Regions from separate parts of the Halorhodospira sp. 9622 genome, predicted to be linked through region 1. Evidence: predicted binding sites of a transcription regulator. Region 1 holds the regulator's gene; each other region holds the start of a gene.
What was found. The regulator sigma-54, encoded in region 1, starts transcription at its own class of promoters, with help from an activator protein. The targets are predictions, from matches to a motif close to TGGCANGNTNCNTGCTT.
Positions count from the first base shown of each region.

Region 2: fliL (flagellar basal body-associated FliL family protein) is a predicted target of sigma-54. The motif match lies at 4,377-4,393, and genes of this name have one in related genera.
Region 3: nifH (nitrogenase iron protein) is a predicted target of sigma-54. The motif match lies at 3,631-3,647, and genes of this name have one in related genera.
Region 4: LRG07_RS08820 (P-II family nitrogen regulator) is a predicted target of sigma-54. The motif match lies at 2,927-2,943, and genes of this name have one in related genera.

Region 1 is NZ_JAJNRE010000012.1:67,897-74,900, forward strand. It holds gene rapZ (RNase adapter RapZ) at 1-104, opposite strand, end outside; gene LRG07_RS08485 (HPr kinase/phosphorylase) at 101-646, opposite strand; gene LRG07_RS08490 (PTS sugar transporter subunit IIA) at 619-1,089, opposite strand; gene hpf (ribosome hibernation-promoting factor, HPF/YfiA family) at 1,133-1,459, opposite strand; gene LRG07_RS08500 (RNA polymerase factor sigma-54) at 1,502-2,956, opposite strand; gene lptB (LPS export ABC transporter ATP-binding protein) at 2,997-3,722, opposite strand; gene lptA (lipopolysaccharide transport periplasmic protein LptA) at 3,727-4,254, opposite strand; gene lptC (LPS export ABC transporter periplasmic protein LptC) at 4,241-4,804, opposite strand; gene LRG07_RS08520 (HAD family hydrolase) at 4,808-5,371, opposite strand; gene LRG07_RS08525 (KpsF/GutQ family sugar-phosphate isomerase) at 5,368-6,387, opposite strand; gene LRG07_RS08530 (ABC transporter ATP-binding protein) at 6,500-7,004, shown strand, end outside.
Region 2 is NZ_JAJNRE010000019.1:654-7,554, forward strand. It holds partial or broken gene LRG07_RS10405 (flagellar hook-length control protein FliK) at 1-351, shown strand, start outside; gene LRG07_RS10410 (metal ABC transporter permease) at 342-1,142, opposite strand; gene LRG07_RS10415 (ATP-binding cassette domain-containing protein) at 1,142-1,741, opposite strand; gene LRG07_RS10420 (metal ABC transporter substrate-binding protein) at 1,855-2,754, opposite strand; gene LRG07_RS10425 (zinc-regulated TonB-dependent outer membrane receptor) at 2,790-4,154, opposite strand; gene fliL (flagellar basal body-associated FliL family protein) at 4,419-4,871, shown strand; partial or broken gene fliM (flagellar motor switch protein FliM) at 4,884-5,846, shown strand; gene fliN (flagellar motor switch protein FliN) at 6,026-6,565, shown strand; gene fliO (flagellar biosynthetic protein FliO) at 6,565-6,901, shown strand, end outside.
Region 3 is NZ_JAJNRE010000009.1:73,355-80,358, reverse strand. It holds gene nifV (homocitrate synthase) at 1-1,018, shown strand, start outside; gene nifW (nitrogenase-stabilizing/protective protein NifW) at 1,030-1,365, shown strand; gene LRG07_RS14050 (nitrogen fixation protein NifZ) at 1,365-2,330, shown strand; gene LRG07_RS07070 (SIR2 family protein) at 2,308-3,195, shown strand; gene nifH (nitrogenase iron protein) at 3,707-4,582, shown strand; gene nifD (nitrogenase molybdenum-iron protein alpha chain) at 4,596-6,062, shown strand; gene nifK (nitrogenase molybdenum-iron protein subunit beta) at 6,153-7,004, shown strand, end outside.
Region 4 is NZ_JAJNRE010000013.1:42,458-49,461, reverse strand. It holds gene LRG07_RS08835 (TorF family putative porin) at 232-891, shown strand; gene LRG07_RS08830 (YifB family Mg chelatase-like AAA ATPase) at 939-2,450, opposite strand; gene LRG07_RS08825 (accessory factor UbiK family protein) at 2,511-2,792, opposite strand; gene LRG07_RS08820 (P-II family nitrogen regulator) at 3,017-3,355, shown strand; gene LRG07_RS08815 (ammonium transporter) at 3,392-4,636, shown strand; gene LRG07_RS08810 (hypothetical protein) at 4,780-5,562, shown strand; gene LRG07_RS08805 (ATP-binding cassette domain-containing protein) at 5,572-6,177, shown strand; gene fetB (iron export ABC transporter permease subunit FetB) at 6,174-6,971, shown strand.

The sequences.
Region 1 (7,004 bases):
AGGTTATCGATGCAGTAGTAACCGGCGTCTTCCAGGGTGTGCAGGGCGACGCTCTTGCCCGAGCCCGACAGGCCGCTGACCACGATCAGGCGCAGTTCGCTCATGCCGGCACCCCGTGGTTCCGGCCGCTGCGCTGGTGTGTTGCGACCTCCGCGACGAGGCGGCCGGCGGCGGCCTCGATCAGCGGCGCCAGCGGCCGGCGTTCGCTGTCGGTCAGGGTCACCCGGGGTAGGGCCAGGCCGAGCAGTTCGCGGTGATCGCGCCGGCCGTGCAGGGCGGCCTCGGCTTCGGTGGGGCCGGGAGCGCGCTGGAGCTGGATGCACAGAGCCACGGCGGTCTCGCTGCGCAGCGCCGCGGGGCCGTAGAGTTCGGTGATGTCCACCAGGCCGAGGTCGCGCAGGTAGAGCAGCCCCCGCCCCTGCTGCGGACCGGCGCCGAGCAGGCGGTCACCGTCGCGGCGCAGCTGTACGGCGTCGTCGGCCACCAGGGCGTGACCACGGTCGAGCAGCGCCAGGGCGGCGTCGCTCTTGCCCACGCCGCTGGGGCCCTCCAGCAGGATCCCGCGGCCGTGGACCGCCATCAGCAGGCCGGGGATGACCGGCCGGTTCCCGGCCGCGTTCACGATGGGTCGGCGTGCGACTGCCATTCGCGCAGGGCCATCTGCAGCTCGTCCCCGTCCGAGGAGCGGCGCAGCCGCTCGCACAGGCTGCTGTCGCTGAACATCTCGGCAAGGCTGGCGAGGATCTGCAGGTGCTCGTCGGTGAAGTGCTCGGGTACGACGAGGGCGAAGAGCAGGTCCACCGGTGCCTTGTCGAAGGCGTCGAAATCGATGCCCCGGTCCAGGCGGATGAGGGCCCCGATGGCGCGGTCGATCCCGTCGATGCGGGCGTGGGGCACGGCGACGCCGTGCCCCAGGCCCGTGCTGCCCAGTCGCTCACGGGCCAGCAACCGGTTGCTGATCTCCCGGGCGTCGAGGCCGTCGCCGCTGGCCCCGATCAGCTCGCCTATGCGCAGGAGCACCTGCTCCTTGTCCTCGATGCCGCTCTCGCAGCGAACACGTTCCGGCGTGATGAGTTGCTCGATGTCCATGGAGTGTCCGATCGGCTGGCCCGCTGAACCGCGTCCCGCCGCCTTAAAAGTTGGCCTTGAGGGACGCGCCCTGCCGTCGCTGATCGACGGCCTTCTCTTTGTGTTTCAGGACCTGACGGTCAAGCTTGTCCACGAGCACGTCAATGGCTGCATAGAGATCCTCCTCGATGGCATCGGCAAAAACGCGCCCGCCGCCACCCCCGATGTGGATGACCGACTCGGCCTTCTGCTGCTTCTTCTCCACCGTGAGGATCACCTCGGTATCGATGACGTGGTCGAAGTGGCGCTGGATGCGTTGCATCTTCTCGTTCACATGCGCCCGGAGGGCCGGGGTGATCTCGACATGATGCCCACTGAGCTTGATCTGCATACCGCCTCCTGAACCCCTTTGCCGCCGGCGGAGCCGGGGGCCTCAGCGCCCCCGGGCCTCCCTGCGCTCCGCCGACGATGCGATGGACAGGGACTCCCGGTACTTGGCGACCGTCCGACGCGCCACCTGGATCCCCTCCTCATGAAGGATACGCGCAATCGCGCTGTCACTCAGCGGTTTTGCCCGATCCTCCTCGGCGATCAGCCGGCGGATCCGCGCCCGGATCGCCGTCGCCGAAGCCTCTCCGCCGTCGCTGGTCTGCACGTGGCTCGAGAAAAAGTACTTGAACTCGAAGGTGCCCCGCGGGGTGTGCATGTACTTGTTGGTGGTGATGCGGGAGATGGTGGACTCGTGCATCTCCACCGCCTCGGCGATCTCGCGCAGAACCAGTGGTTGCATCGCCTCCTCGCCGTGGTCGAGGAACCCCTGTTGCCGCTCTACGATGGCGCTGGCCACTTTCAGCAAGGTCTCGTTCCTGCTGCGCAGGCTCTTGATCAGCCAGCGCGCCTCTTGGAGATGGTTGCGCAGGCAGTGGTTGTCCGCGCTGCGGTCCGCTCTGCGGATCAGGCTGGCGTAATACGCGTTGACGCGCAAGCGGGGGGCGGTCTCGCCGTTGAGTTCCACCTGCCAGACGCCGTCGCGGCGCACGACGAGGACATCGGGGATGATGTAGTCCGGGGTTGTGTCGCTGATCTGCGAGCCCGGGCGTGGATCGAGGCTCTGGATCAGACCGAGGATGCCGCCGAGGGCATCTTCGCCGACCCCCAGGGCGCGGCCCAGGTCGTCATGGCGGCGTTCGGCGATGAGCTCCAGGTGGTGGAGGAGGGCGTGCTGCGCCTCCGCACGCCAGGGCGTGTCCTCGGGAAGCTGCTCGAGCTGGACGCACAGCGCTTCCTGAGGGTCGCGGGCGGCAACGCCGGTCGGGTCGAGCCGCTGGACACGCTGCAGGACCGCCTCTAGCTCCTCGGCGCTGACTTGCTCGTCGGCCGGACAGCCGGCCAGCAGATCCTCGGTGCTCTGGGTCAGGTAGCCGTCGTCGCCGACGGCGTCGACGATGACCTCGGCGATGGAGCGCTCCCGGGCGGAGAAGGCCTCGAGCTCGATCTGCGCGTGCAGGTGCTGCTGGAGGCTGTCGGAGGCGGCCGGCCGGTTGTCGAGGGTGTCGCGCTGCGCACCCTCGTCGCCGGGGGCGCTCAGTGCCGTGCTGCCGTCGTAGATGTCGTCCCAGGAGGTGTCCAGGGGCAGGTCTTCGGGGATGTCCTCGCCGGCGGGTTCGCTGGCCGGTGCCTCGTCCTCGTGGGGTTCCGTTTCCTGCTGCTCCTGCTCCTGCCCGGGCTCGGCCTCCTCATCGAGCTCGAGCATGAAGTTCGACTCCAGGGCCTGCTGGATCTCGGTGCGCAGCTCCAGGCTGGAGAGCTGCAGCAGCCGGATGGCCTGCTGCAGCTGCGGGGTCATGGTCAGCTGCTGACCGATGCGTAGCTGAAGCGACTGCTTCATGGCCGTGTCCGTTGTGCTTGAAGCATCCGTAGTCCGTCACTCACAGGCGGAAGTCCTCGCCCAGGTACACCTCGCGTACCCGCGGGTTGGCCAGCACGCTCTCGGCGTCCCCGGCGGCCAGCACCTCGCCGTCACTGAGGATGTAGGCGCGTTGCACGATGCCCAGCGTCTCGCGCACGTTATGGTCGGTGATCAGCACGCCGATACCCCGTTGCGCCAGCTGGCGGACGATCCGCTGGATCTCGCCCACCGAGATGGGGTCGACCCCGGCGAATGGCTCATCAAGCAGTATGAACCGCGGATTCGCCGCGAGGGCGCGGGCGATCTCCACGCGCCGGCGCTCGCCCCCGGACAGGGCGATCCCCGGGGAGTCGCGCACGTGGGTCACGCCGAACTCCTCGAGCAGGCGATCCAGCTCCTGCTCGCGCTCAGTGCCGTCCAGGTCGTCGCGCAGCTGCAGGATGGCCCGTACGTTATCCGCAACGCTCAGTTTACGAAAGACCGAGGGTTCCTGGGGGAGGTAGCCGATGCCCAATCGGGCCCGGGCGTGAATGGGCAACCGAGTGAGGTCGTCGCCTTCCAGGGTGATTCGCCCCTCGTCGGCCTGCACCAGGCCGACGACCATGTAAAAGCACGTGGTCTTGCCGGCCCCGTTGGGGCCGAGCAGGCCGACGATCTCACCGTCGGCGACCTCCAGCCCCGCGCCGTTGACCACGGTGCGGCCGCGATAGCGCTTGCTCAGCCCCTCCGCGCGCAGCGTCACCAACGGGTCATTCCTCCTCGCGCCGTGCCGGATACAGGATGGTCCGCGCCCGCTGCCCCTCGGCGCCGCGGGCCTTCATGACCTGCCCCTCCAGGTCGACGTCGATGGTCTCGGCGGTGACTTGATCATCCCCCTGCCAGAGATGTGCATCGCCCTGGAAATGGGCACGTTCGGGACCGCGGGAGTAGTACTCCATGCGTTTCGCCTCGGCATGCACGGGGCGAGGCTGGTTCTCGGGGTGGTCGCGGTAGGTGGCCGGCGTGCCGTCGACGTAGACGTGGCTCAGGTCGCCGTCCTCGTCGGTGTAGACCTCCATGCGATCCCCGGTGATGCGCATCTCGCCCCGCGTGAGCACGGCGTCGCCCTCGTAGACGCTGACTCCGGCGACCGCGTCGACATCCACCCGGTCGGCCTCCAGTTCGATCGGTGCCTCGTCGCGCTGGCCCACGGCCGTTGCCGGCAGGGCAGCGGCGAGCAGGGTCGCGGCGACGAGCAGTCCCACGCGGATACGGCTGGCGGCGTCAGTACGCTCCATACGACCCCCGGACGTCGGCGTGCAGGCGCAGGCGATCCGCGCGGTAATCCAGGGTCATCCCGGTTCCGCGCAGGGTGCCGGCCGGCTCGCGAGCGGTGACCGCCTCGACGGTGCGCGCCTCGCCGGCGCGCAGGTCCACCAGCAGGTTGTGGGTGTTGATATCCAGCGGCGGACGCGCCTGCTGGGCCGGACGACGGATGTCCACCTCTTCGAACAGGCGGACTTCCCCGCCCTCGCGTTCGGCGATGCCGAAGGGGGCGCGGGCCTCCCAGAGGACGCCGTCGCGAGAGCGCATGCGCAGGTCGGGGTCGATGATCTCGAGCTCGCCGCGGCCGGGGAAGTGCTCGCCGGTGCGCCCGGAAAGGGCCGCACGGCGCTGCCCCTGCTCGTCGAAATCAACCATGGTAAACCCCTCGAGGAAGAAGTCCGGGCGCTCTTCGGGAGGGGCAGCGGTCTCCGGGGCCGGCGGCGCCGGGTCGCGGGTAAGCAGCAGACCGAGGAGGACGGTCAGGGCGAGGGCTGCTAGGGGGTAGAGGGAGCCGCGGCGCATGGCTCAGCCTTCCGCCCGGCGCAGCATCGGTTCAAGGTGGCCCTGGGCGTGCAGGATCAGCTCGGCCACCTCGCGCACGGCGCCGCGCCCCCCGGGGCGTGCAGTGACCCAGTCGGCCTGGGCGTGCAGCTGGGGGTGGCCGTCGGCCACGGCGACCCCGAAACCGGCCCGGCGGATCGCCGGCAGGTCGATCAGGTCGTCACCGGTGTAGGCGCACGCCTCCGGGGCGAGCCCGAGGCGCTCGGCCACCTCGGTCAGGGCGTCGCCCTTGTCCGAGCGGCCACGCAGGACGTGGCGGACCCCGAGCTCCTCGGCCCGGCGCATGACCGAGTGCCCCCCGCGGGCGGTGATCCAGCCCACCTCGATACCGGCGTCCTGGAGCATGCGCAGCCCCTTCCCGTCGTGGATGTGGAACGCCTGCAGCGGCTCACCGCTGCCGCCGACGAAGACGGTCCCGTCGGTAAGGACGCCATCGACGTCGAACAGGGCGAGGCGCACCGGCTCGGCCCGGCGCAGGACGTCCGGCGTGGGTGCGTCGCAGTAGGGGCGGGGCGGGGTGGTGCTCATACGACTCCGGCGCGCAGCAGGTCGTGCATGTTCAGGGCGCCCACCAGCCGGTCCTCGGCGTCGGTGACCAGCAGGGCATTGATGCGGTGGCGCTCCATGCGCTCGGCGGCCTCGGCGGCGAGCAGATCCGGTGACGCGGTCTGCGGGCTCAGGCTCATCACCGCCTCGATGGGGGTCTGGTGGATGTCGGCCCCGCGGTCCAGGGTCCGGCGCAGGTCGCCGTCGGTGAAGATGCCCAGCACCCGCTGCTCCTCGTCGACGATGGCGGTCATGCCCAACCCCTTGCGGCTGATCTCCAGCAGGGCGTCACGGAGAGCAGTTCCGGGGGCGACGCGGGGGATGCGCTCGCCGGTCTGCATGATGTCCTCGATATGGAGCAGCAGCCGGCGTCCGAGTTTGCCGCCGGGGTGCGAACGGGCAAAGTCCTCGGCGGTGAAGCCGCGCGCATCGAGCAGTGCGACGGCGAGGGCGTCGCCCATGGCCAGGGTGGCCGTCGTGCTTGCCGTGGGCGCCAGCCCGAGAGGGCAGGCCTCCTGTTCGACGCCGACGTTCAGGTGGACCGAGGCAGCCCGGGCCAGGGTCGACTCCGGACGTCCGGTGAGGGCGATCAGCGGCACCCCGAGGCGCTTGATCAGCGGCAGGATGGCGGTGAGCTCGTCGGTCTCGCCGGAGTTCGACAGCGCGATGACCACATCGTCGGGGGTGACCATGCCCAGGTCGCCGTGGCTGGCCTCGCCGGGGTGGACAAAGAACGCCGGTGTCCCGGTGCTCGCCAGGGTGGCGGCCATCTTCGAGCCGATGTGCCCGGACTTGCCCATCCCGGTGACGATCACCCGTCCACGGCAGGCGAGCATGTGCCGGCACGCTTCGCTGAAAGGCTGGTCGATGTGCTCGCCGAGGGCGGCGACGGCATCGGCCTCGAGCTGCAGGACGGCGCGACCGAGGGCCCGGAGTCGCTCGTCGCCTTCTTCCGGGGCGCCTTGGTGCCGTTCGATCAGGGTGCGCATGGGCGTCATCCGTCCATTCTACGACATCTGTTCGCCGGATCGGACAACCCCCGGGGCAGAATTGACCACCCCGGCGCGGGGATGGATACTGCCGGTCCCTTTTCCAGAACCGAGTAGGCTGATGGGCGTCGCAGACACCGGCGACGAGATCTTGGCGCGGGTGCGTGGCCTGCGGGTCGAGCGCGGCGGCCGGGCGATCTTCGATGGCGTGGACCTCGACATCCGGCGGGGTCGGGTGACCGCCATCATGGGCCCGAGTGGCACGGGCAAAACCACCCTCCTGCGCGTGCTGGGCGGTCAGCTCCGGCCCGGGGCCGGCTCGGTGGAGGTCATGGGCGAGGAGGTGCCCCGCCTCGGTCGCCAGGCGCTCTATCGCCTGCGTCGGCGCATGGGGGTGCTGTTCCAGAGCGGGGCGCTGTTCACCCACCTGTCAGTCTTCGAGAATGTGGCTTTCCCGCTGCGTGAGCACACCCGGCTCCCCGAATCCCTGCTCGAGACCCTGGTTCTGCTCAAGCTCGAGGCGGTGGGGCTGCGTGGCGCCCGGGAGCTGATGCCGGCGGAGCTCTCCGGCGGCATGGCCCGGCGGGTGGCCCTGGCCCGGGCCATCGCCATGGATCCGGCGATGG
Region 2 (6,901 bases), on a different contig from region 1:
ATGGTCAACGAGAATGTCCAGCAGGCGCGGCTGCAGCTCAATCCGCCCGGCCTCGGCCCGCTGGACATCCAGGTCAACGTCGGTGACGAGCGCACCACGGTGAACATCACCACGCACAACGCGGCCACCCGCGAGGCCCTGGAGCAGGACCTGGAGCGGCTCAAGCAGTTCCTGGCCGACCAGGGTCAGGGGGAGGTGGACGTGAATATCTCCCAGGGCGACGGCGGTGAGGACGAGACCGATCCCGACGGCGGTGAGTCCCTGCAGGCCGCCGAGTCAGAAGGCGAGGATGCCGGGGAGGCCGCCGCAGCCGGCAGTAGCGGCCGCGGGCTGATCGACCACTACGCCTGAAGCCGCCCGCCCAGCCGCCCAGCAAGCAGGCGCAGCGGCGCCACGGCCGCCGCGATGCCCACCAGGACCGTGGCAAAGGGCAGATCCAGCGCCATGGCGGTGACGAACGCCGCGGTGTAGATCGCAGCGGCCAGCCCCGCCGCCCAGGCCACGGCGCGCCGCCATCCGCCCGCCAGGGCGAAGGCCAGCCAGGCCGGGATGAAGACCAGGGCGAAGGCGGCCATCACCCCCATCACCAGCGCCGTGATCGCCACTACCGCCGCGGCGATCAGATCGAAACCGAGCGTCACCGGCCACAGCGGCTTGCCGTTGGCGGCGTCGTGGCCGGGGAAGAGCTCGTGGCGCAGCAGCCGGCGCGAGATGATCGGCAGGAGCACGGCGGCGGCACCGGCGACGATCAGCGTCGCCCACAACTCCTCGGCACCGACGAAGTAGAGCTGCCCCTCCATCAGGTTCTCGCCGAGGAGCTTGGCGTGGTAGGTCATCGAGGCGCCGAGCATCATCGCCGCCCAACCGAAGAGGATCAGCCAGGCGTAGACGTCGTTGCCGGTTCGGTGCAGGGCGCCCTTGATCGCCACCGCCACGGCGCTCGCCGCCAGGGCCGCGGCCAGCGGCGGGGCGCCGAGCAGCAGGCCCGCCACGCCGCCGGCGCCGGCCAGGTGGGCGAAGCCCAGGGCGGCCAGCCACTCGCCGCGCAGGCGCAGGTAGAGCCCGACCACCGCCACCGCCACGGCGGCGGTCAGCCCGGCGAAGAACGGCAGACGGAACAGGGGGTCGAAGAGCAGTTCCATTACGCGGCCGTCTCCGTTCGCTGCAGATGCCCGCCCGGCTCCAGGGTGATCACCCGGTGGCAGACCTGGCGGATGAAGTCGGCGTCGTGGCTGATCACCAGCGCCCCGCGCCCGGCGTCCAGGCGATTCAGTCCCTCGATGAGCAGCTGCCGGCCACGGGCGTCCAGGTTGTTGGTGGGTTCATCGAGGAGCACCAGGGCCCCGGGGTGGCCGAGGACGGACCAGACCAGCAGGCTCTGGCGCTGCCCGCCGCTGAGGCGGTCGATGCGCCGGCGCAGTAGCGGCTGCAGCGGCTCGGGCAGGGTGGCGGGGTCGGCGCCCATCAGCGTCAGGAGCTCGTCGCCGCGCAGGGGCAGCTCGCCGCCCTGGTACGGGGCCTGGGACTGGCAGGCGATGCCGGCGCCGGCAGCCGTTTTGGCCTGGCCGCCGAAGCGCTGCGCCTGGCCGGTGAGGACACTGAGCACCGTGCTCTTGCCGCAGCCGTTGGGGCCGGCCAGGCCGATCACCTCGCCGGGGTGGACCTGCAGAGAAACCGGGCCGACCACCGGCTCGCCGTAGCCAGCCCGCAGCTGTTCGATCTCGAGAAGCGGTTGCGCCACGAGATGGATCCTTGTCGTGGGGAAGAACGACCCGGGCGGGACCGTGCCCCGTCCGGGTCGCGTCATGGTAAGGGGCGCGGTACCGGCTGGCCAGCCGGTACCGCCGGGTCGGCTCAGGAGGCCGGCGAGGCGATGGCCTCAACCAGCTCGTCGATGACCGCGAAGTAGTCGTCGGCATCGCCGTCCACCGGGACCTGGGTGGGCAGACTGTAGTAGGACCAGCCCAGCTCCCGCTCGATGAACCGGGCCCCGTCCGCCGGCTGGAAGTCGGCGAAAAGCGTTACGCCCCGCTCGTCCGCCAGCTCATTGACCAGCCGCCGCAGGTGGCGGGCGGTGGGCGGTACGCCGGGCAGCGGCTCCAGGTAGCCGTGCAGGGGCACGTCCAGGCGGTGCACCAGATAGTCGATGTCCGCGTGGAAGACCAGCACCCCGGGGGCGTCGGCGACGCGCTCCTCCCAGCCGGGCAACCGCTCTTCGACGGCGGCCTGGAAGTCATCGGCGTTGCTGTAGAAGTGCTCGGCGTGCTCCGGGGCCAGGTCGCCCAGCCGCGAGGCCAGGGCCTGGCCTACCTCGGCCATGCGGACGGGGTCCAGGTAGACGTGGGGGTTGCCCGCCGGGTGGACATCACCCCGGGCGCGGTCGGCGTGACCGGTCTGGCCGATCAGCTCCACCTGGGCGGCGGCCTCGAAATAGCCGTCCTGGCCGATCTGCACGTCCGGGTTGTTGGCGCCGCGGATGGCGGCGGGCAGCCAGCCCTCCTCCAACTCGGCGCCCACCGAGACCACCAGGTCGGCCCCGCGCAGGGCGGCCATCATCGACGGACGCGCCTCCAGGTAGTGGGCGTCCCGGTCCGGCGGGGCCATGGTGGTGACCTCCACATGATCGCCGCCGACCTGCTGGGTGATCATGGCCATGTTGGTGGTGGTCGCGGCCACCTGCAGCCGCTCCGCCGCGGCGGGGCCGGCGGCGAGGGCGGTGGCGAGGACCGCGGTGGCAAGGATGCGCTTGAACATCATTCGACTCCCTCTGCGATTGCGGCGCGGCGCGCTCAGAACGGATGGGCGCCGTGGGCGCCGAGGCTCAGGTTGTACTGGAGCATCGCCTGCCAGGCGTCTTCCCCGTGGTCGTGTCCGTGCCCATGCCCATGCCCAGCGCCACCGGCGAAGTCGGAGTAGTTGACCTGAGCCCGGATGTACGAGAAGTGCGACGGGTAGAAGGTCACGTTGGCCGCGTAACGGTAGCTGGTGTCTAGGGCCTCGATCTCATCGTGCCCGAAGGCGTCGTTGGTGATGCCCAGGGCTTCGGCGCGCAGGCCGGTCCGCCAGCGCGGGGCGATGCCGTAGACCGCCTGGATGTAAAGGCCGTCCTGCTTGCTGGTGCCGGCGTATTCGAAATCTCCGTCGTCATAAAAGTCGGCTTCGATGTTCCGGTAGAAGTACTCGCCCTGTACGGTCCAGTCGCCCTGGCCCTTATAACCACCGGCGTCGTAGCGATAGATCGCGTCGAGGCCGGCGAACCAGCTGTCGCCGTCCCAGGCGTCCTCGTCGTCGATATCGCCCTTCTGGAAGGCACGGGCGTAGCCTGCGGATGCCCCAAGCTGCGCGTTGTGATTGTAACCGAGGTTCGGTCCCCACTTGGCGAAGGCGGTCCCGAGGCGCGGGCCGGAGACATCGTCGAAGCCGTGGTCGTGCCCCTCGTACGGGGCGATTCCGCTGCTCTCACCTTGCAGAGTCTCGACACCGAACTTCAGGTAGGTGCGGGTGGGCGCCAGCCAGTTGAGCTGCACGCCGGTCTCCTGGATGCCGTGGTCGCCGAAGAGGTGCTCGCTGACCAGCGGGCGGTCCACGAAGTCCCACTCGTGGGGGTGCTGGCTGTTGATGTAGCCGATGTCAGAGAGGAACCGGCCGGCCTTCACCTGCAGGCCCCACGGCAGGCTGCGGGTGGTGAAGTAGGCCTCCTCGAGGTCGATGTGGTCGGTGCCCTCGATGACCAGCATGGCGAAGGCGTCGAAATACGGGTCCACCGAGGCCTCGAAGGCGATTTCCGTCTCGCGCAGCTGGAAGCCGTCCTCAATGCCGTGGGCGTGGTCGTGGCCATGACCGTGCCCGTGGCTGTGGCCCATGCCGAAGCCGCCGGGATCCCCCACGTGGCCAGAGAACTCGTTGCCGTAGACGCCGTCCAGGATCACGGAGATGGACGGATTCATCAGTGTGCCGGCGCCGATCTGCTCGCTGGAGGCGGTGGCCCGCTGCATCGGGCCGGGGTCGGCGCTGACGGTGGGTTCCGGTCCCTGCTCGACGGTGGGTTCGTCGGTGGGCGACTGGGCGTGGGCACTGCCGAGCAGCAGGGCTGCGCCGCCCAGACCGGTGGCCAGCAGGGCCGATCGGCGCCATTGGGCGTGGTATCGTGACATGTTCGGGCTCCCCTGGATTGAGTGACGCGCCGGGCGGTTGTGGCCGCTGTCGCGCTGCTGTGGTCAAGTTCCCGGCGCTGGTGGCCGATAGCACAAGAGAGTCCACAGCGGCCGCCTCCGGCGTCCAGTGCAATCTAGTTGCAAATGCAACAAGGCGTCAACAGGCGTCGCCGGCGGGTGATGCGGTAGCATGGGGAGTCGGCAGCAGCAGCGCCGGCGTCACGGCACAGTCAGTGCATTGATAGGGCACGGGGAGGCATACCAGTGCCGAAGATTGTCTACATATTCATGGGGATCATGGCGTTGATGATGGTCGTGACCATGGGCACCGTGGGGGCCCTGGCGTTCGGCTACATCACGCCGCCGGGCATGCATGCGGACGCAGAGCCCGACCTGGGGGATCCGCAGTACCTCAAGCTGGAGCCGCCTTTGACCGTCAATTTCGAGCGGGGTCAGCGGATCAGCTACCTGCAGGCCGAGGTCGAGGTCATGGCGCGCACCGACCAGGCGCTCGAGGGCGTGGAGCGGCACATGCCGGTGATCCGCAACAACCTGCTGATGCTCTTCGCTGATCAGAGCTTCGAGGCGCTCAACACCCGGGCCGGGCGCGAGGATCTGCGGCACGCCTCGCTCGAGGAGATCAACGACATCCTCGATGAGCGCGGGATCGAGGGCGAGGTCGAAGCGGTCTACTTCACCAGTTTCGTAATGCAGTAGCGGGCGGTCGTCATGTCGCAGCAGGATATCCTCAGCCAGGACGAGATCGACGCGCTCCTCCACGGGATCGACGACGGCGACGTCGACACCGAGGACGAAGAGGATACCGGCGAACTCCGGCCGTACACCTTTACCGCCGAGGAGCGCATCGTCCGGGGCCGGATGCCGACCCTGGAGATGATCAACGAGCGCTTCGGGCGGCTGTTTCGCATCGGCCTGTTCAACATGCTCCGCCGCACGCCGGAGGTCTCGGTCACCGGCGTGGAGATGATGAAGTTCGGCGAGTACGTCCACACCCTGTTCGTCCCCACCAGCCTGAACATCATCCGCGTGCCGCCGCTGCGCGGCTCCGGTCTGTTCGTGATCGACCCCAAGCTGGTCTTCCTGGTGGTGGACAACTTCTTCGGCGGCGGCGGGCACTTCTACCTCAAGGTGGAGGGGCGCGAGTTCACGCCCACCGAGCAGCGGGTTATCCGGCTGATGCTCGATCAGGCCTTCGATGACCTGCGCGAGGCGTGGAACCCGGTGCTCGGCGTGGACTTCGAGTACGTGAACATGGAGGTCAACCCGCAGTTCGCCAACATCGTCAGCCCCACCGAGGTGGTCGTCGTGAGCAAGTTCCACGTCGAGCTCGACGGCGGCGGTGGCGACATCCACGTGACCCTGCCGTACACCATGGTCGAGCCGATCCGCGAGATCCTCGACGCCGGCGTGCAGTCCGATCGCAACGACGTCGATGACCGCTGGGCCAAGGCGCTGCGCGAAGAGATGAAGACCGCTCCGGTGACCATGCACAGTACCCTGGCGCGCTCGGAGATCACCCTGCGCGATCTGATGCACCTCAAGGCCGGGGATGTGATCCCCATCGAGATGCCCGAGCGGGTGGTGGTCGAGGTCGAGGAGGTGCCGGTCTTCTACGGTACCTATGGGGTGTGCGAGGGCCATGCGGCGCTGCGTATTGACGAGAAGGTGCAGGCGCCGGAGCGCGAGACACTGCTGCCGGAGCGCGACCAGGTCCGCCGCGAGGAGCGCGAACGGGACGAGGAGCCGGTTCAGCAGCGCATCAACCGGCTCACCGCCGAGCAGCGCAGCGGCGCCGAGGAGTCCCACGAGGCGCCGGAGCGCCCCCAGAGCAGCCAGAGGGTGGATGAGTCATGAGTGACGAGAACGACCGGCCGTCGGCCGATGACGACTGGGCCGACGCCCTGGCCGAGCAGAAGGGGCAGGGCGAGCAGGAGGGAGAGCACATCGACGACGAGGCCCTGGCCGAGGAGTGGGCGGCCGCCATGGAGGAGGGCGCCGAGGCCACCGAGACGGCCGGTTCGGGCGGTCGGGAGAGCGGCCAGTCCGGCGCTGCCGAAAAAGGCGGCGGCGGCCGATCGGTGGATCTGGACGAGTTCGATCCGGCCGCCACGCGCGCCGCCGGCGAGGATGACCAGAACATCGATGTCATCCTCGACATCCCGGTGACGCTGTCCATGGAGATCGGCCGGACGCAGATCAGCATCCGCCACCTGCTCCAGCTCAACCAGGGCTCGGTGGTGGAGCTCGACCGCCTGGCCGGCGAGCCCCTGGACGTGATGGTCAACGGCACGCTGATCGCCCACGGCGAGGTGGTGGTCGTCAACGAGCGCTTCGGCATCCGCCTGACCGACGTCATCAGCCCGGCCGAGCGGGTGAAGAAGCTGCGCTGATGGCCCCTCGATCGCGCTCGTGGGTGACGTTCCTCCGGCGCTCGCGCCTGGCGGGGGCGGCGCTGGGCGTCAATCTGCTGGCGTTCTCGGCGCCGGCGGTGGCCGAGACCGTCCCCGGGGTCGAGGCCGAGGCCATCGTCCGGGTGATTGTCGCCCTGTTGGTGGTGCTGGCGGTGATTGTCGGGCTCTCCTGGCTGCTCCGGCGCTTCGGCGGCGGGGCCGTGGGCGGCACCGGGGCCATGCGTGTGCTCGGCTCGCTGCCGGTGGGCCAGCGCGAGCGCGTGGTGCTGGTTCAGGTGGGGGAGACCCAGCTGCTGCTCGGTGTAGCGCCCGGGC
Region 3 (7,004 bases), on a different contig from region 1:
GGTGGGCATCCCGGCCATGGGGCCCGAGGAGCGGGCCGACATCCGGGCCCTGGTGTCCGCCGGGCTGTCGGCGCGGTTGCTGGTTTGGGCGCGCATGCGCGAGGCGGACCTGCGGGCGTGTGTCGGGCTGGGGGTCTGGGGGGTGGACGGCTCTATCCCGGTCTCGGATCAGCAGATTGCGCACAAGCTCGGCCGCGACCGCCGCTGGGTGCTGGGTCGGATCGATGCATGGGTGCGGCGGGCGCGGGCCGAAGGGCTGGCGGTGAGTGTCGGCGGCGAGGACGCCACCCGCGCCGATCCCGATTTCCTCGTCGAGGTCGCGCACTGTGCGGAGGCGGCCGGGGCGCGCCGGCTGCGCATCGCGGATACGGTCGGCATCGCCGAGCCGTTCGCGGTCCACGAGCTCTTCCAGCGCCTGCGCGCGGCCACCGGCCTGGAGCTGGAGATGCACGCCCACGACGACTTCGGTCTGGCTACGGCCAACACCCTGGCCGCCGTCCGCGGCGGTGCCACCCACGTCAACACCACCGTCTGCGGGCTGGGCGAGCGTGCCGGCAACGCCGCGCTCGAGGAGGTGACCCTGGCGCTTCATCGGCTCTGTGACCGGACCACCGGGGTCGACGCCGCCGGCCTGACCGGTGTCGCGGCACTGGTGGAGGCCGCCTCGGGCCGGCCGGTGCCCTGGGGCAAGAGCGTGGTCGGCGCCGGTGTCTTTAGCCACGAGGCCGGGATCCACGTGGACGGGCTGCTCAAGGACGCCCGCAACTACCAGGGTCTGGATCCGGACGAGGTCGGGCGGTGCCACGAGCTCGTCCTCGGCAAGCACTCCGGCACCCGCGGGGTCCAGGCGGCGTGCCGCGAGGCCGGGGTGAGCCTGGACCGCGAGCAGGCCCGGGCGCTGCTGCCGCTGATCCGCCGCTGGAGTGTCACTCACAAGCGTGCCCCCAGTGCCGCGGAGCTGCGTGCGCTGGTGGCGCAAGGGGCGGCCGCGGCCGCCGAGGATGCCGTCGAGGTGTAGAGGAGGTTGCCATGAAGTGGTTGGAGCCACTGGAACCGGAAAACGAGGAGGGCCTGGAGGGCGCGGAGGCGTGGTTCGAGGGCCTCGGCGTGGCCTACGATCCACAGCTGCTGCGGGTCTACCGCTTGCATATCCTGCAGCGCTTCCACGACTACGCCAGCGCCGAGCCGCCGGCGACACCCGATGAGGCCGAGGGGCAGGCCCGGGCACTGCTGCAACGCGCCCACGACGACTTTGTCGGCTCCGACGCCCGCAGCCAGGCCGCGCTGCGCATCCACCGGCAGGTGGCCCGGGGGGCGAGCGGCGAGGTCCCGGTGGCTCGAATCGGCCGTGGAGGATTCGGCTGATGCTGTCGCGGTTCCGGATCGGCGCGGCGGTGCGGGTGGCGCGCAACATCCGCAACGACGGCACCTACCCCGGCGTGGCCCGCGGTGAGCTGCTCGTCCCCCGGGGGAGCGTGGGTTACGTCCGTGATGTGGGGACCTTCCTGCAGGATCAGATCGTCTACAGCGTCTTCTTTCTGGATCAGGACCGCATGGTCGGCTGTCGCGAGGAGGAGCTCATGGATGCAGCCAGCCACTGGGTGGAGACCCGCTTCGAGTTTCGCGACCGCGTCACGCCCACGCGGCGGCTCGCCGTCCATGGCGAGGTGGTGGCCGAGCCGGGTGCGGTGGGCGAGATCATCCGCGTCCTGCGCGATGCACGCACCGGGCCGGCCTACCAGGTCCGCTTCCCGGGGCGTACGCTGCAGGTTCCGGAGCACGCCCTGGCGCCGCTGGCCGCCGAGGTGCCGGAGGTCACCGACGAGGACGTGGAGCGCTTCTACCGCGAGCATCCGGAGCGCTTCCAGCGGGACGAGACGCGCACCGTGCGCCATCTTCTGATCACCATCAACGACGAGTTCCCGGAGAATACCCGGCAGCGGGCCTGGGCGCGGGCGGAGAAGCTGGCCGGGAAGCTGGCGGACGACCCGCGGGGCTTTGCCGCCGCCGCCGAGCGCCACTCCGAGTGCCCCAGCGCCCTGCACGGCGGGCTGGTGGGCCGGGTGGCGCGGGGGCAGCTGCATGAGGAGCTGGACGCGGCCCTGTTCGAGATGGCCGCCGGCGAGGTGCGCGGCCCGGTGGAAACGGCGATGGGTCTGCACGTGCTCCTCTGCGAGACCGTACACCCGCCCGACGTTGCCCCGCTGGATGACGAGCTGCGCGAGCGGATCCGCGGGGCCCTGCAGGAAAAGCGGGCCCGCCAGGTCCAACGGGATCGGGCGCGGGCCGGCCAGGGAGGGGAGAACCATGAGCCATCCGGGACTGGATGACGAGCGTATTCGCCGCTGGACCCACGGCTTCGCCGACGGCAGCGTCGTCCCGGTGCTCGGGCCGGGCGCGCTGGACGGGGCGTGTCACCCGGAGACCGGCGATGCCATGCCGGCAGACAACGAGCGGCTGATCCTCGCGCTGAATCAGGGCAAGCCGATGTCGCCGGTGCTGATGCACGAGTTCTCGCGGGCGGCGATGAAGGTCGAGCAGGATCACGGACGCCCCTATCTGGAGCGTTTTCTGCGGACCTGCTTCGGCGAGGTCCCCTGGACCCGGGCGCCGGTGATCGACTGGCTGGCGCAGCAGCGGCCGGCCTGGGTGGTGGATCTCAACCGGGATACCCAGCTCCAGGACGCCTGGGCCGGCACCCCGCACCTGCTGGTTCAGGGCGTCGCACGGGTCACTGGCGGGCGACGCTATCGGGTCTTCCGGCACGACAGCATCGGCTACCACGAGCTCCACGACGAGGCGGCCGAGTCGCCGCCGTCGCCGGCGGGTCCGATCCTGTTCAAGCCCCTGGGGTCGCCCCGGCCCGAGCCGAGCTTCGTTGCCTCGGACGCCGATTTTGTGGACTACCTCACCGAACTGATGGGCGGCTTTGCCCTGCCGCGGTTCCTCAAGGAGCGGCGCCGGGGCGTGCGCTACCTGAGTCTCGGGGTTCGCTTCACCCGGGATACCGAGCGCATGCTCTTTACCGAGATCACCCAGGAGGCCGGCGAGCCCAAGGGCTGGGCGTTGTTGCCCGCCACGGCCGGCAAGGAGCGGCGCTACCTGGCCCGCCACGGTGTGACCGTGATCGAGGCCTGCGCCCGCGATCTGGCGGCGCGGGCCGTCGGCGTCGCCTCGTCGCCCCAACGCGCCTGAGCGTCGCTCGTCCCGTCGGAGGGGGTGGCATCCGGATTGCGTTCGATCAATAATGACGACCGGTGCCACACAACCTGTCGATGAGGAGCAGGGGCGATGCGACGCAAGTGGATCCCCGGCCAGCCGGATGAGCCCTACCAGGTCCTCGCCTTCAGCGACCGCGGTCACACCACCGTCTTCAGCGAGCACTGAAGCATCCCTCCTGTCGGTCGGGGAGCGGTTCTTCCCCTTGTCCGCTCCCCGACAACCCCCGGCCGATCATGTCGGACTTGCCACGGGCCTGCGGGCCGTCCCGGATCGTCGGGCCGGGCCCCCGGGGGTGTTCGCCCTTTCTTTGCTGATCGTTCTTAGTCTTCCTATAAGTCTTTTGGATCAACGGGTTGCGTAAACGCGGCGGGTCACCTTCGGCGCAGCGGGTCCGTCGTTGCCCCCTGCTGGCACGCCGGTTGCAAAACCCGGGTGCGAGCCGCTGAGGCGGCCGACGTAACCATCGGTCAGGAGGGATTAACCCATGAGACAGGCAGCAATCTACGGCAAGGGCGGCATCGGCAAGTCCACCACCACGCAGAACCTGGTGGCGGCGCTCGCCGAGAAAGGCAAGAAGGTGATGATCGTCGGCTGCGATCCGAAGGCCGACTCCACCCGCCTGATGCTCCATGCCAAGGCGCAGAACACGGTCATGCACCTGGCCGCCGAGGCGGGCAGCGTCGAAGACCTTGAGCTCGAGGACGTCCTGCAGGTCGGCTACGGCGACACCAAGTGCGTCGAGTCCGGTGGCCCGGAGCCGGGGGTCGGCTGCGCCGGCCGCGGCGTGATCACCGCCATCAACTTCCTCGAGGAGGAGGGCGCCTACGAAGACGACCTGGACTTTGTCTTCTACGACGTCCTCGGCGACGTGGTCTGCGGCGGCTTCGCCATGCCCATCCGCGAGAACAAGGCCCAGGAGATCTACATCGTCGTCTCCGGCGAGATGATGGCCATGTACGCGGCGAACAACATCGCCAAGGGCATCGTGAAGTACGCCAGCTCCGGCGGCGTGCGCATGGCCGGGCTGATCTGCAACTCCCGCAACACCGACCGCGAGGACGAGCTCATCGAGAACCTCGCCAGCCGGCTGGGTACCCAGATGATCGGCTTCATCCCGCGGGACAACATGGTCCAGCACGCCGAGATCCGGCGCATGACGGTTATTGAGTACAACCCGGAGTGCAAGCAGGCCGACGTCTACCGCGAGCTGGCGGACAACGTCATCAACAACACCCAAATGGTCGTGCCCACGCCGCTGGGCATGGATGACCTCGAGGACCTGCTCATGGAGTTCGGCATCCTCGAGGAGGAGGACGAGTCCATCGTGGGGCAAAAGGCCGACGAGACCGCCTCGGCGTAAAGGGGGAGAGCCAATGAGCAGCATGACGCAGGATGAGGCCCAGGCGCTGATCGAGGAGGTCCTCGAGGTCTACCCCGAGGCTACCCGCGAGGAGCGCGCCAAGCACCTGGCCGCCGTCGGGGCCGACCAGCAGCCGAGCAAGTGCGTGACCTCCAACCGCAAGTCGGTGCCCGGGGTCATGACCCAGCGCGGCTGCGCCTACGCCGGCTCCAAGGGCGTGGTCTGGGGGCCGATCAAGGACATGGTGCACATCTCCCACGGCCCGGTGGGCTGCGGCCAGCTCTCGCGGGCCGGCCGTCGCAATTACTACACCGGCCACACCGGTGTGGACACGTTCGGCACCATCAACTTCACCTCCGACTTCCAGGAGCGGGACATCGTCTTCGGCGGTGACCCCAAGCTCGAGAAGATCATCGACGAAGTCGAGATGCTCTTCCCGCTCAACAAGGGCATCACCGTGCAGTCGGAGTGCCCCGTCGGGTTGATCGGCGACGACATCGACTCGGTGGGCCGTCAGGCCACCGAGCGCCTCGGCAAGCCGGTTATCCCGGTGCGCTGTGAGGGCTTCCGCGGGGTCTCGCAGTCGCTCGGCCACCACATCGCCAACGACACCATCCGCGACCACGTCCTGGAGAACCGCGACGGCGACGGCCACCAGGCCGGGCCCTACGACGTGGCCATCGTCGGTGACTACAACATCGGCGGCGATTGCTGGGCCTCGCGCATCCTGCTCGAGGAGATGGGCCTGAACGTGGTTGCCCAGTGGTCCGGCGACGGCACCCTGGCCGAGATGGAGAACACGCCCAAGGTGCAGCTCAACCTCCTGCACTGCTACCGCTCCATGAACTACATCTGCGAGCACATGGAGAAGACCCACGGCATCCCGTGGATGGAGTTCAACTTCTTCGGTCCGACGCGCATCGCCCAGAGCCTGCGCGAGATCGCTGCCCGGTTCGACGAGACCATCCAGGCCAACGCCGAGGCCGTCATCGCCAAGTACCAGCCGATGATGGACGCGGTGATCGCCAAGTACCGGCCGCGGCTGGAGGGCAAGAAGGTGATGCTCTACGTCGGCGGTCTGCGCTCGCGCCACGTCATCGGCGCCTACGAGGACCTGGGCATGGAGGTGCTCGGCACCGGCTACGAGTTCGCCCACGACGACGACTACGACCGCACCTACCCCGAGCTCAAGGAGGGGACGCTGGTCTACGACGACGCCAACGCCTTCGAGCTGGAGCGCTTCATCGAGCGGGTCCAGCCGGACCTGGTGGCCGCCGGGATCAAGGAGAAGTACGTGTTCCAGAAGATGGGTCTGCCGTTTAGGCAGATGCACTCCTGGGACTACTCCGGGCCGTATCACGGCTACGACGGCTTCGCGATCTTTGCCCGGGATATGGACATGACCCTCAACAACCCGGTCTGGGACCGCATGACCCCGCCGTGGAAGGCCACCGGCGAGCCGGCCTCCAAGGCGGCCTGACCATCTCAGCCAGGGGCGGGCCGCTCAGCCGGCCCGCCCGAACAGGGCAAGGCGCCGTGCCCGCAGCGCGGCGCAGCTGGAGGAAGCGCAATGAACGAAGACACCGAAGCCATCAAGCCGTGCTACCCGCTGTTCCGGGATGACGACTACCAACAGGTCCTCAGCCGCAAGCGCCGGGAGCAGGAGGAGGGCGTCGACGCGGCGAAGATCGACGAGACCTTCGAGTGGACCACCACCGAGGAGTACCAGCAGCTGAACTTCTCGCGCGAGGCGCTGACCGTCGATCCGGGTAAGGCCTGTCAGCCCCTCGGGGCGGTGCTCTGCTCGCTGGGGTTCGAGAAGACGCTGCCCTACGTCCACGGTTCCCAGGGGTGTGTGGCCTACTTCCGGACCTACTTCAACCGCCACTTCAAGGAGCCGGTGGCCTGTGTCTCCGACTCCATGACCGAGGATGCCGCGGTCTTTGGCGGGCACAAGAACATGAACCAGGGGCTGCAGAACGCCTACCAGATCTACCAGCCCGAGGTGATCGCCGTCTCCACCACCTGCATGGCCGAGGTCATCGGCGACGACCTCAACGCCTTCATCGGCAACGCCAAGGACGAGGGGTATCTGCCGCAGGAAGTGCCCACGCCTTTTGCGCACACGCCGAGCTTCGTCGGCAGCCACGTCACCGGCTGGGACGGCATGTTCGAGGGCATTGCCCGCTACTTCACCATCAACGCGATGGAGGACAAGCAGCCGGGCAGCAACGGCAAGGTCAACCTGGTGCCTGGCTTCGAGACCTACCTGGGCAGCTACCGCTGGCTCAAGCGCGCCCTGGGCGAGATGGGCGTGGAGGCCTCGCTGCTCTGCGATCCCACCGAGGTGCTCGACACCCCGGCCGACGGTGAATACCGGATGTACGCCGGCGGGACGCCGATTGACGAGGTCCGTGACGCC
Region 4 (7,004 bases), on a different contig from region 1:
CGGTCGGGCCCGGCTGCAACCACGCACAACGCGCGCACCCCTTCGGTGCGCGCGCCGTGCGCTCCTGGTGCAGGCACGCCGCCGCGCGCGGGCGCGGCACCCAACCTCCCGCTTAACCCCTTGTTCCACCTAGCACGGCCGGACCTGGCACACCCCCTGCATGAGCACCCTGCGCGCCGCCCGTGGCGGTGGCCGCCCCTGACCCACGGATACAGCATAAGGTGCCCGACCATGAAAAAGCCTTTCCCGCTAGTCGCCGCCGGCGGCCTGCTCCTCGGCCTCTCCGCCAACGCCCAGGCCGAGGAGATCGGCGCCGGCTGGAGCCTCTCCTCCAACGTGGCGATCACCTCCAACTACCTCCTTCGCGGTGGCTCCGAAAGCGACGAGGACCCAGCCGTCCAGGGTGGCTTCGACCTGGACCACGAGAGCGGCTTCTACGTCGGAACCTGGGGCAGCAGCGTAGTGCTAGGTGCGGACACCACGGAGATCGACTTCTACGCCGGCTACGGCTTTGAGGTCGCCCCGGGCTTCGACCTTGATCTGGGTGTGGTGGCGTATACCTATTATCCCGAAGGGGATGCAGACGACGAAGAGATCTACGCTGGGATCGCATCGTCCATCGGGGAACTCGACTACGATTTCTATCTTTACTCCAACGACGAGCCGGATATCGTCGGTGAGCTCAATCTCGCTTACCCGGTACCTGGTGGGGTTTCGCTTCTCGGCCAGCTCGGTTTCGTCGAACCGGACGAAGATAATGGCGATTACGTCTACTATGCCGTCGGCGCCAGCTACTCGTATCAGACCCTGGATTTCAGCGTCATGTGGACGGATACGGACGAATCCGGCAGCGATGACCAGTTCGCGGTCATGGTGTCCCGCTCCTTCTAGCCGCACCCCCCTGCACCCGGGGGCGCCGGCCGGCGCCTCCGGTCGGGTTACCCCGCCCCGCCACGCTTCTCCAGCCCCCGCCGCAGCCCGACCGCCTCGGCCACGTGGCGCCCCTCGATGGGGTCGACCTCGTCGAGATCGGCCAGCGTCCGCGCCACCCGCAGCAGGCGGTGGTGCCCGCGCGGCGACAGGCCGATAACCTCGGTGGCCCGCTCCAGCGTCGCCTCGGCCTCTGGCACCAGTGCGCAGGCCGATTCGAGGGCCTCTCCGGCCAGTTCGGCGGCGATCACCCCGGAGCGCTGCCGCCGCCGCTCACGGGCCCGAGCCACCCGTTCGGCCACCACACCGCTCGGCTCGGCCGCCGGCGCGGCGGTCAGTTCCCGGGCACTGAGCCGCGGCACCTCCACGGCGATGTCGAAGCGATCCAGCAGGGGGCCGGTCATCCGGTCGCGATAACGCGCCACCTGTTCCGGCGTACAGCGACACACCCCGCGCGGATCGCCGTGGTAGCCGCAGGGGCAGGGGTTCATCGCCGCGACCAGCTGGAACGCCGCCGGGTAGGTCACCCGGGCGTTGCTGCGGGCGATACTCACCTGCCGGGCCTGTAGGGGCTCGCGCAGCGCCTCCAGGGCGTTGCGCGGCAGCTCCGGGAATTCGTCGAGGAAGAGCACACCGCGGTGGGCCAGGGAGACCTCGCCGGGACGCGGCGGCTGCCCGCCACCGATCAGGGCGGCGGCGGAGACGGTGTGGTGCGGAGCGCGAAAGGCCGGCACCCGCCAGGTGGCCGGATCCACCCCCGCGCCGCTGACCGAGCGCACCGCGGCCGCCTCCAGCGCCTCGGCCTCCGGCAGCGGCGGCAGCAAACCCGGCAACCGCTCGGCGAGCATGCTCTTGCCGGTGCCCGGCGGCCCGCTGAGCAGCAGGTTGTGGCCGCCGGCGGCGGCCACCTCCAGCGCCCGGCGCGGTCCGGCCTGACCGCGGACCTCGGCCAGATCCGGACCCCGGGGCCGCTGCTCGGCCGCCGCTGCCGACCCCACCGGGGGCAGTGGATCACGGCCGTCCAGGTGGTCGAGGACCGCCAGCAGCCGCTGCGCGGCTATTGCCCCCTGCGGATGGACCAGGGCGGCCTCGGCGCCGTCGCCGGCGGGGATGATCAGCCGCCGGCCGGCGTCGCGGGCGGCGCGGGCCGCCGGCAGGGTCGCACCCACCTCACGGAGCTCGCCGCCGAGGGCCAGCTCGCCGATGAACTCCAGCGAATCGAGCTCGCCGTGGACCTGCCCCGAGGCGGCCAGGACGCCGACGGCGATGGCTAGATCGAACCGGCCCCCGCCCTTGGGCAGGTCCGCGGGGGCCAGATTGACGGTGACGCGGCCGACGGGGAACTGCAGGCCGCTGTTGATGATGGCGCTGCGGACCCGGTCCCGGGCCTCGCGCACCTCGGCCCGCGGCAGGCCGACAAGTGAGAACGCAGGCAGCCCCTGCGCCAGGTGGACCTCCACCCGGACCTCGGGGGCCGACACGCCGAGCGCCGCCCGCGCCCGGGTTACAGCCAGTGCCATGGAACCCTCCCTGGTTCGTGGGGCACACGCGATGGTCAGCGGGGCATACCGCCCCGCCGGTTAGCCGTCGCTGCCGCCGGCAGGACCGCCCGGGCCGCCGCCCTGGGCCTTCTCCAGCTCGGCAACGCGGCGGTTGAGTTCCTCGAGCTGGGCCCGGGTCCGTGCCAGAACCTTGGCCTGGGCGTCGAACTCCTCGCGGGTCACCAGATCCAGCCGCGAGAAGCCGGCCTGCAGCGAGGCGCGGACGTTCTTCTCCACCTCGTCGTGGAACTCGCGCACGCCGGCCGGCAGGCTTGCCGTGAGCTTCTGCGCCAGTTCGTCGATGGTTTTCTGATCGATCATCGCCTTTCCAACCCTGTGGTCACGCACCGAAACCGTGCAGCGGCGCCATTTTCGCCCCCGACTGGTGCAGGGGTCACCGGGCCGCCGGTCTGTTCCCCCCGGCGTGGCGCGGTTTCGCCGTCGCCCCGGGGCCCTGGCACGCCTCCTGCAACATCCCTGATGACCGCAGCCGCATCCACTCGCCGCTGCGGCTCCGTACAACGCGTACAACGAGGACGACGCTCATGAAATTGGTAACGGCAATCATCAAGCCTTTCAAGCTCGATGACGTCCGCGAAGCGCTCTCCGCCATCGGGGTCCAAGGTATCACGGTCACCGAGGTGAAGGGCTTCGGGCGTCAGAAGGGACACACCGAGCTCTACCGCGGTGCCGAGTACGTGGTCGACTTCCTGCCCAAGATGAAGCTGGAGATCGCCATCGACGACAGTCTAGTGGACCGCGCCTGTGACGCCATCCGCCAGGCCGCGAACAGCGGCAAGATCGGCGACGGCAAGATCTTCGTCTTCGACGTCGAGCAGGCCATCCGCATCCGCACCGGCGATACCGGCACGGACGCGCTGTAACCGGCCCGCCCCCACTCAACGCAGAGGACCTGAACCATGGAAGACGTAGTCGAACTTGCCTACGCCCTCGATACTTTCTACTTCCTGCTCTCGGGCGCACTGGTCATGTGGATGGCCGCCGGGTTCACCATGCTCGAGGCCGGGATGGTGCGCGCCAAGAACACCACGGAGATCCTGACCAAGAACATCGGGCTCTACTCCATCGCCGTGATCATGTACATGCTCATCGGCTGGAACCTGATGTACGAGAGTTCGGGCAGTCTGCTGCCCACCTTCAGCTTCCTGCTGCCTGCCAGCGAGCCGGTCACCGCCGAGATGGCGCGCAGCGGCGAGGCGACGGAGTCCTACTTCTCGGACTTCTTCTTCCAGGTGGTCTTCGTGGCCACGGCCATGTCCATCGTCTCGGGTGCCGTGGCCGAGCGGATGAAGCTCTGGTCCTTCCTGATCTTCGCCGTGGTGCTCACTGGCTTCATCTACCCGATCCAGGGGCTGTGGAGCTGGGGCGGCGGCTTCCTCGACCAGATGGGGTTCTCGGACTTCGCCGGCTCGGCCATCGTCCACATGGCGGGTGCCTCGGCAGCCCTGGCCGGTGTCCTGGTCCTGGGTGCGCGTAAGGGCAAGTACGGCCCCCGCGGCGAGGTGCGGGCCATCCCCGGCGCCAACCTGCCCCTGGCTACCCTAGGCACCTTCATCCTCTGGCTTGGCTGGTTCGGGTTCAACGGCGGCTCGGAGCTGTCGGTCTCGTCGGCGGGTGCGGCCAACGCGGTGGCGACGATCTTCATGAACACCAACCTGGCCGCCGCCGGCGGTGTGGTCGCCGCCCTGCTCCTGGCCCGCGCCCTGTTTGGCAAGGCCGACCTGACCATGGCCCTCAACGGCGCCATCGCCGGTCTGGTCTCGATCACCGCCGGGCCGGACACTCCCTCGCCCCTGCTCGCCGCGATCATCGGCGGGGTCGGCGGCGTCCTGGTGGTCTTCTCCATCGTCGCCCTCGACAAGCTGAAGATCGACGACCCGGTGGGCGCGATCTCGGCCCACGGCACGGCCGGCATCTGGGGCATTCTGGCGGTGCTGCTCTCCAACCCGGACGCCACCTTCGGCGCCCAGATCGCCGGGATCCTGTCCATCTTCACCTTCGTCTTCCTGGCCAGCCTGGTGGTCTGGCTGATCCTGCGCTTCACCCTGGGCATCCGTGCCAAAGAGGAAGACGAGCAGAAGGGCATGGACGTGACCGAGTGCGGGATGGAGGCCTACCCGGACTTCACCGCCGGGCGCAAATAGGGCAACCGATCCTCTCCTCCTCTCCCGAACGGGAGACCTTGCGGGCGCTTCGGCGCCCGCTTTTCTTTGCTACGGGGGTAGACGGAACCGCTATCCTGTACGCTGCGTGCCAGCATCCAAGTCCCCGTTCCGAGGAGAAAACCATGCATTCCAAGTGGATCCCGTGGACCTGCGCCGTCGCCGCCGTGGCCGGCGCCTCGGTCGCCAGCGCCGCCGACCACCGGCCGATCACCCTCTCCAGCGTCCCGGTAATCGGCACCGACAACACCGAGCTCTTCGGCCACGCGGCCTATGAGTTCGGGCGCGAGGCTTCCGACGGACCTGCCCAGAACGCCGACACCGGCACCGGCGACTACGACAACCTGCGCCTGGGCCCGCTGGGCTTCCGCTACGGGCTCACCGACGACTTCGAGTACGGCGCCTACTTCAGCTTCGTCAGCAACTCCGACGACGACGACGGCGCCCCGGACGATTCCGGCCTGGAGGGGATCACCGGCTTCGCCAAGCTCCAGCTCAACCGGCACTTCGCCCTGGAACTCGGCGCCCGCGCCGGCGGGGCCGACGACGTGGCCCCCTACCCCAACGACGGCCTGGACTTCTACGTAAACCTACCCATGCAGCGCGACCTCGGTCCGGGGCTGGTCTACGGCGAGTTGGGCTACACCATCCAGGACCAGTTCGACAACATCGTTGACGATTCCTTTTTCAACTGGGGCATTGGCTACGCCCACCCCCTGGATACCGGCACCAACCTCAACTTCGAGCTGCGCGGCGACGAGAACCCCACCGGTTCCAACCACATGGATCTGATTGTCGGCGCCGGACTGCAGGTCGAGCAGGTCCACCTGCGCCCCTACGTCGGTCTGGGGCTCTACGACGCCAGCCCCGATGTCTCCTTTGGCATCGGCGCCAGCCTGCCGCTCTAGGGCGTCGGCTTGGCTGCCGAGCCACGCCTGACGGTCCGCGATCTGCGCTGCGCGGTGGCGGCCTGGCCACGGCTTGCGGTGCCGGCCGGGGGCTGCGCCGCCCTCGCCGGCCCCTCCGGCTCGGGCAAGAGCCGGCTGCTGCGCGCCATCGCCGACCTCGACCCCAATGACGGTGCGGTGCACCTGGACGGCAGCCCGCGGGACGCCTACACCGGCCACGCGTGGCGTCGCCGGGTCATCTACCTGGCCGCCGACTGCGCCTGGTGGGCCGAGACCGTGGGCGAGCACCTGGCCGCCGTGGAGAGCGATACCCTGGCCGAACTCGGCTTCGATGCCGACGTGGCGCAGTGGTCGGTGCGGCGGCTGTCCACCGGCGAGCGCAGCCGCCTGGGCCTGGCCCGGGCGGTGGCCCTGCAGCCACGGGTGCTGCTCCTCGATGAGCCCACCGCCAACCTGGATACGGCCACCACCGAGGCCGTGGAGCGGGTGATCGGTGAGCAGCGCCGGCGCGGGCTGGCCATCGTCTGGGTCACCCACGACCCGGAGCAGGTCCGCCGCCTGGACGCCCACCGCTTTACCATCCGCGACGGGATCGCCGAGGAGGGGGCGCCGTGACCCAGGAACTGATCCGCCTCGAACCGCTGGATCTGGTCATCGCCGGCGTCCTGGTGGTGGCCCTGGCCGGGTTTTCGTGGGCCGGGCGCCTGGGGGTGGAGCGCTCACTGCTGATCGCCGCAGCACGCACGGTGATCCAGCTACTGCTCGTCGGCCTGGTCCTGGAGACGCTCTTCGCCCACGCCACGCTCTACTGGGTGGCGCTGATGGGCGTGGTCATGCTGCTGGTCGCCGGCTATGAGGTGATGGCCCGGCAGAAGCGGCGCTTCGCCGGTTTCTGGGGGTTCGGCCTGGGCACGGCGGCGATGTTCCTGTCTTCGTTCAGCGTGGCGGTGCTGGCGCTGATCGCCCTGGTGCAGCCGCAGCCCTGGTATCAGCCGCAGTACGCTATCCCGCTGCTGGGCATGCTGCTGGGCAACACCATGAACGGCATCGCCCTGTCGGTGGACCGACTGACCGACGGCGCTTGGCAGCAGCGCGACGTCATCGAGGCCCGGCTCGCGCTCGGGGAGCCGTGGGGCGTGGCAGTGGAACAGATCCGCCGCGACGCCATGCGCTCGGGGATGATCCCGATGATCAACGCCATGGCGGCGGCGGGGATCGTCAGCCTGCCCGGCATGATGACCGGTCAGATCCTGGCCGGGGCACCACCGATGGAGGCGGTGAAGTACCAGATCCTGATCATGTTCCTGATCACCGTCGGTACCGGCTTCGGCACCCTGGCAGCAGTCTGGTTCGCCGCCCGGCGGCTGTTCGACGAGCGCGAACGCCTGCGCCTGGACCGCCTGCGGTAGGCGCCCGCCGCCGGGCGCCTGCCGCAGGGGCGG